DNA from 2 places in the Mesorhizobium sp. M1406 genome. Region 1 is predicted to be linked to the other one. Evidence: riboswitches for the same ligand, from Rfam matches in the RefSeq annotation. Region 1 holds a riboswitch; the other holds the start of a gene.
What was found. A riboswitch is a leader RNA that binds a small molecule or an ion and turns the genes downstream of it on or off. The one in region 1 is predicted to bind cobalamin.

Region 1 (3,256 bases):
GTGCTTCCCAACAGGCCGATAGAATCGACCTTTGCCTCCATCAAGCGCGCAAGAAGTTTTTCCAATGCGGGCTCATCGATATTACCGCCGCGATCAGCGGGGGTGATGGGAAACGCGGACAAACCGCGCAGGAAAGTCATGTGTCTCCAACTCTTTGGCCGTTGAACTGTAAGCCGACGGTCCGGCGTTGATGTCATTTACATTGCCAACTGGCCTTGGATATAGCGCCAGTTCTCGTCAATGTTGCCAGTCCAGTTAGCTTTTGGCGATGCGAGGTCCGGCCTCGCAAAGGGGGGAGGCGCGGGACTGTTAAATCTTTCCGACTTGGAATTCACGCTAACGTCATGCGAAATGATCTCTTGCAAGATTGTAGAAAAAAGCGGCGCCACGTACGAGGATGTCATCGTTGAAGTCATACGTCGTCGAGTGCAGCCCGGAACTGTCACCGTTGCCGATGAGCAAATAGGCACCGGGGACCTTGTTCAGCATGAACGAGAAATCTTCGCTGAACATCATGGTTCTGTCGCAAACTTTCGGAAAACGCTTTGAGATGAGATACTTATACTTACCGCCTGAATGACGCTTAAAAACCTTATCGGGACACAGTCGGGCCTTGCTCTTTGGACCGGGCCGCCGGAGCTGCTGGAGCGCGCTTCAACCGGCGCAAGCGTGCGGTCGGCAGCAAGTGGCATATGGACGAGACGTACATCAAGGTCCGCGGCCAATGGATGTACGTCGGCAAAGGGCGGACTGAATATTTCAGAATGAAGACAAGGTGTAAAAGAGCGAATACATAACGACATAAACATTTCGTTATGCGATATTGACAAAGTGCGGACCGCTGTGATTGTCTGCGGGTTGTGGTTCTCCGCACGGCGCTGCCGGAGCGGAGCTAAGAGGGAAGCCGGTGCGATGCCGGCGCTGCCCCCGCAACTGTTAGCGGCGAGCCAACCCCACTCATGTCACTGAGGCGAATACCCTCGGGAAGACGGGTAGAGGCTATGACCCCGCGAGCCAGGAGACCTGCCACGGCGAATTACGTCCACGGGCGGGGTGTCTCGGTGGCCGCTGCAACCCGGCGTTGGTGCCGGCCTGCTAGCGCCTTCCTTGTCACCGACGCCCCAACCATCGGGGTATGACATGACTGTCTCTCAGCAAATTCCTGTAGCAACGCTCGGCGTGCCGCGCATCGGTCGTCGGCGAGAACTGAAATTCGCGCTTGAAAGTTACTGGTCCGGAAAATCTTCCGCCGCCGCCCTTCTCAGGACGGCGAAGGCGCTCCGTGCCGCTAGCTGGGAGGAGCAGCACGATCGCGGCGTGTCGAGAATCCCGTCGAACGACTTCTCGCTATACGACCATGTGCTCGACACCGCAGCCATGGTCGGCGCCGTTCCATCCCGTTACGGCTGGAATAGCGGCGAGGTCCCACTTGACATCTACTTCGCAATGGCGCGCGGCAACCAGGGTCAGACGGAGGGTTGTGGACACGCTGGTCACCAGCAGGCGGCTCATGGGCCTGATGTAACCGCGATGGAAATGACCAAGTGGTTTGACACCAACTATCACTACATTGTGCCGGAACTCGACGATGATCAGACGTTCGCCCTCTCGTCAACGAAACCGGTCGATTACTTCCTCGAGGCTAAAGCTCTCGGCATTCACACACGCCCAGTCATCCTTGGACCCATCACCTTCCTCAAGCTGGCGAAATCGCCTGCCGAAGGGTTCGGTCCCATCGCGCTCCTATCGCGGCTGCTGCCCGTCTACGAGCAACTTCTGCAGAGGCTGAAGCTGTCGGGAGCCGACTGGGTGCAGATCGATGAGCCAGCGCTTGTCCTCGATCTGAACCCGAACGAACGAGCTGCGTTCGAATTCGCCTATGGACAGCTGTCGAAAGCCGCGCCCGAGCTGAAGATCATGCTGGCTACGTATTTCGGGCCGCTGGGAAACAATCTCGAAACCGCGGTTTCTCTGCCCCTGGCTGGGCTGCATATTGATCTCGTGCGCGCTCCCGAGCAGCTGGAAACGGTGGGTCGGCTCGCTCCGAAGGATCTGGTGCTCTCGCTTGGCTTGATCGATGGCCGCAACGTCTGGCGTGCGAACCTGCCCGCCATTCTCGACCGCATCAAATCGATCGTCGCCGGCTGGCCCTTGGACCGCGTCGAGATCGCGCCTTCTTGCTCGATGCTGCATGTGCCGATCGACCTGCGCATGGAGACGGAACTCGACGCCGACATCAGCTCGTGGCTCGCCTTCGCAGCCCAGAAGACCGACGAATTGGTGTTGCTGGCCCGGGCCCTGTCCCAAGGCAGAGATGCGGTGGCTGGCGCGTTGAAAGCGTCTGCCGAGGCTGCCGCCACGCGCGTGACATCCACGAGGATCCATGACCCGCTTGTTCAGGGGCGGATCGCCAGCATTGACGATAGCATGAAGCGACGAGAGAGCGCTTTTGCCGAGCGCTCCAGAGTCCAAGCCGGCTCACTCGGGCTGCCGCCGTTCCCGACGACGACCATCGGGTCCTTCCCGCAGACGCCGCAGGTACGCAAGGCGCGGGCCGCTCATGCGAAGGGCCAGCTGAGCTATGTCGACTACGAGACGTTCCTGAAGAAGGAGATCGAGGCTGCAATTCGCTGGCAGGAAGAGATCGGGCTGGACGTGCTGGTGCACGGTGAGTTCGAGCGAAACGACATGGTACAGCATTTCGGCGAGCAGTTGTCCGGCTTCGCGCTCACCCAGCATGCCTGGGTACAAAGCTATGGGTCGCGCTACGTGCGTCCCCCCATCATTTTCGGCGACGTATCGAGGCGCAATCCGATGACAGTGCGCTGGTGGCAATTCGCCCAGTCGCTTACGGAAAAGCATGTTAAGGGAATACTCACAGGCCCAGTGACCATTCTCAACTGGTCTTTTGTTCGCGACGACGTACCCCGCTCCGAATCCTGCCGCCAGATCGCGCTCGCCATCCGCGACGAAGTGACGGATCTCGAAAGGTCCGGCGCAAGGATAATCCAGATCGATGAGGCCGCGTTTCGCGAAGGATTGCCACTGCGCCAGTCTGACTGGAAAGTCTATCTCGACTGGGCTGTCGAATGCTTCCGGATCGCTTCAACGGGTGTAAATGACGCGACTCAAATCCATACCCACATGTGCTATTCGGAGTTCAACGAGATCATCGACGCGATCGCTGAAATGGATGCGGATGTCATTTCGATTGAGACCTCGCGCTCGAAAATGGAGCTGCTGGACGCCTTCATGA
Region 2 (3,256 bases), on a different contig from region 1:
GGCCTGAGAGGTCGCACGACGATACTTCCCTGTTACAAAAACAAGAGCGGCGGGCAAGACCCGCCGCTCTCGTTTGGAGATCAGCTTCGGCTGTTAGCGGCCGAAGAGGTTTCGGTCACTGCCCTGAGGGGCGGACTTCGGTGCATCGCCCGACGAATTGAGCAGCTTGTAGACGGGCGATTCGCTCTTGCGGATCGAGCCCGTATGCGAGGTGTCGACGTTGACGGTCGACTGCTTGTTGATGTCGGTGCCGCCAGCGTTGTCGTTGCGGGCATAGGCGCTGCCGGCGGCAATCAGAAGAGCGGCGGCAGTAAGAACAATCTTTTTCATTTTGATACTCCGTATTCTCGAATTCGATACGGCGGGTTAACCCGCCGCATCGCTGTCGGATGTTGGTTTTGGTCGGGTTAGTTGTTGCCGAACAGGTTGCGGTCGCTGCCATGGTCGACAGGCGCCTGCGTGGCCGGCTCCGACTTCTTGACGGAAGCCGTGTACGAGCTGTCGACCGCGGCGGCAGGCTGGTCGGCGCCCTTGGAGCCAAAGTTGTCGCTGCCGGCGAAGGCACTGCCGGTGACGGCCAGAACGGCGGCGGCGGCAAGAAGGATCTTGTTCATTTTAGTCTCCTGGATTTCTGGATTTCGCCAGGACGGCGGGCAGACCCGCCGTCAACTGGGAATTGGTTGTTAGCGGCCGAAGAGGTTACGGTCGCTGCCCTGAGCGGGCGTCTGGGCAACCGGTTCCGAGGTCTTGGTGGAAGCCGTGTACGACTTGTCGACCGCGGCAGCAGGCTGATTGGCGCCGTTCGAACCGTAGTGGTCGCTACCATTAGCGAAGGCGCTGCCGGAAATGGCCAGAACGGCGGCGGCAGTGAGAATGATCTTTTTCATTTTTTTGTACTCCAGTATCTTCTTTTCCGTCCGTCCAGCGGCGTGTCTTGGAAGGGAAATCGCGTCGTTCGGACAGCCCCGATGTGGGAGGGCATCCTCGCCTTTTCCAATCACGAAGTTGTTCCGTGTGGACCATGAATCCGCCACTTGAAATTGTGCCACGGGATTCTACACGCTACTTTTTATTTATGTTTTTCAACACTTAAGCAAAATCGCCCGCTGGATCACCAACTGTTTCCAAGGCCCGGCGTTCACACCGTCCTGCACGCACCGTCAACAGAAACGAACCGTTCGGTTCGATTTTAGAACCAGCTAATAGTCACTTTTCGAAACCGTTAACCTTTTTGGTCGCCGGCAAGGGGCCGGCTTCGAGGAGATTGCAGTTGGGAATGGCCGCCGCGGAGATAGGATTTCGGCTCAACAATCGCCAACCGGAACGTTTCGCATGCGTGTCGCGCCGCATGGATACGATGTCGTTTTCATGCCGATGACGCGCCCGCGATCGTGGTTAGATCATACCATCTCAGGTGCCGCTTCGTGACGACGAGGCGGAGAATTGGGAAGCCGGTCAGAATCCGGCGCTGCCCCCGCAACGGTGGTGGAGTTCAAGTCGCAACGGGAGACCACTGGGCAGTTGCCTGGGAAGGTGTCGCGATGGTCCGTAAGGACAACTCCAGAGCCCGGAAACCAGCCCGAGATTTCTAGACTCGACTGATCGCGGTGGGCGGTCAAGAGGTGGATAGTGCATGTCCGGCGCATCGCCGGCCTGCGTCCGATCCTTCCTCCGTCACCACCATTTCAGTCCTTAAGAAACGAGGACAGGACATGGATATTCGCAACGACATGCTGAGGCTCTTGAACAGCCGCCGGCAAGGCTTTTCGCTGGAGCAGCCCTTCTACACCGATCCAGACTTTTTCAAGCTCGACATGGAGCTGATCTGGTATCGTGATTGGCTGTTCATCGGCCACGATTGCGAGCTGCCTAAGCCGGGCAGCTACATCACAGTGCAGATCGGCGACTATCCGGTCGTTCTTGTCCGCGACCAGCAAGGCAAGATCAACGCCTTCCACAATTCCTGCCGCCATCGCGGCAGCCGCGTCTGCAACACAGAGAGGGGTACGGCGGCAAAGCTGGTCTGCCCCTATCACCAGTGGACCTATGAGCTCGACGGCCGCCTGCTGTTTGCCCGCCAGATGGCCGACGGTTTCGACAAGAGTGAGTTCAGCCTGAAGCCGGTCGCCTGCGAGAGCGTCGGCGGCTACATCTTCATCTGCCTGGGCAAGGAGCCCGCCGATTTCGCGCCGATGCGGGCGATGATCGAACCTTATCTTTTGCCGCACCGGTTGCGGGAAGCAAAGATCGCCTTCGAGAGCACGATCATAGAGAAGGGCAACTGGAAGCTGGTCTGGGAAAACAATCGCGAGTGCTATCACTGCGTCGCCAATCATCCCGAGCTGTGCAAGACCTTCCCGGAAGCGCCTACCGTGACCGGCGTCAACGGCGCCGACAGCGACCCCGAAATGGTCGCGCATTGGGCCAAATGCGAGGCATCAGGCCTGCCGAGCAAGTTCCGCATCGATCCGGCCGGGCAGTACCGCGCCACCCGCGCGCCGCTGTTGCGCGATGCCGTCAGCTACACCATGACCGGCAAGCTGGCGGTGAAGAAGAACCTCTCCGACACTGTCTCCGCCGACAGGATCGGAACCTTGATGCACTATCACTATCCGACGACCTGGAACCACATCCTCATCGATCACGCGGTGACGTTCCGGGTGCTGCCGATCAGCGCCACGGAAACGGCGGTGACGACGAAGTGGCTGGTGCACAAGGACGCGGTCGAGGGGGTCGATTACACCATCGAAGCCCTCACCCATGTCTGGACCGAAACCAACGACCAGGATCGCCGCATCGTCGAGGAAAACGCCTTCGGCATCCTGTCGCCCGCCTACGAGCCCGGCCCCTATTCGGAGTTGCATGAGGGCGGCGTGATCCAGTTCGTCGAATGGTATGCGTCGTTCATCGGCCCGCGCCTCGCCGAAGGCGGCCGGCCGGCCCTGCGCAGCGTCGCCTAGTGCATGTCGCCCAAAATGCGCAGCGGCTTTGGGATCATGCACAAAACAAAAGGGACAAGAGGATGAATGCGATGACGGATCTTGGCCTCTATCGCCATCTCGACCAGATGACGCCCTGGAACGACAGGCTGCAGGTGCTGGAAGTGATCGGCGTCAGCGACGAAGCACCTGACGTAAAGACCTTCACCTTCCGCTCCGACAACCAGACCTGGTTTCGCTACAAGCCGGGCCAGTTCGTGACGCTGGAACTGCCGACAGCCGACGGGCCGCTGATGCGCACCTACACGCTGTCGTCC

Region 2: it holds a riboswitch for cobalamin, as region 1 does, so the genes downstream of both, NKH03_RS07860 (aromatic ring-hydroxylating oxygenase subunit alpha) here and metE (5-methyltetrahydropteroyltriglutamate--homocysteine S-methyltransferase) in region 1, are expected to answer to the same signal.

The regions. Positions count from the first base shown of each region.
Region 1 is NZ_JAMYKW010000122.1:2,426-5,681, forward strand. It holds gene NKH03_RS33895 (dihydrodipicolinate synthase family protein) at 1-140, opposite strand, end outside; gene NKH03_RS33900 (M20/M25/M40 family metallo-hydrolase) at 343-516, opposite strand; partial or broken gene NKH03_RS33905 (IS6 family transposase) at 651-737, shown strand; cobalamin riboswitch at 845-1,045, shown strand; gene metE (5-methyltetrahydropteroyltriglutamate--homocysteine S-methyltransferase) at 1,141-3,256, shown strand, end outside.
Region 2 is NZ_JAMYKW010000006.1:26,551-29,806, reverse strand. It holds gene NKH03_RS07880 (ABC transporter ATP-binding protein) at 1-7, shown strand, start outside; gene NKH03_RS07875 (DUF680 domain-containing protein) at 94-330, opposite strand; gene NKH03_RS07870 (DUF680 domain-containing protein) at 408-614, opposite strand; gene NKH03_RS07865 (DUF680 domain-containing protein) at 684-887, opposite strand; cobalamin riboswitch at 1,396-1,597, shown strand; gene NKH03_RS07860 (aromatic ring-hydroxylating oxygenase subunit alpha) at 1,713-2,960, shown strand; gene NKH03_RS07855 (FAD-binding oxidoreductase) at 3,032-3,256, shown strand, end outside.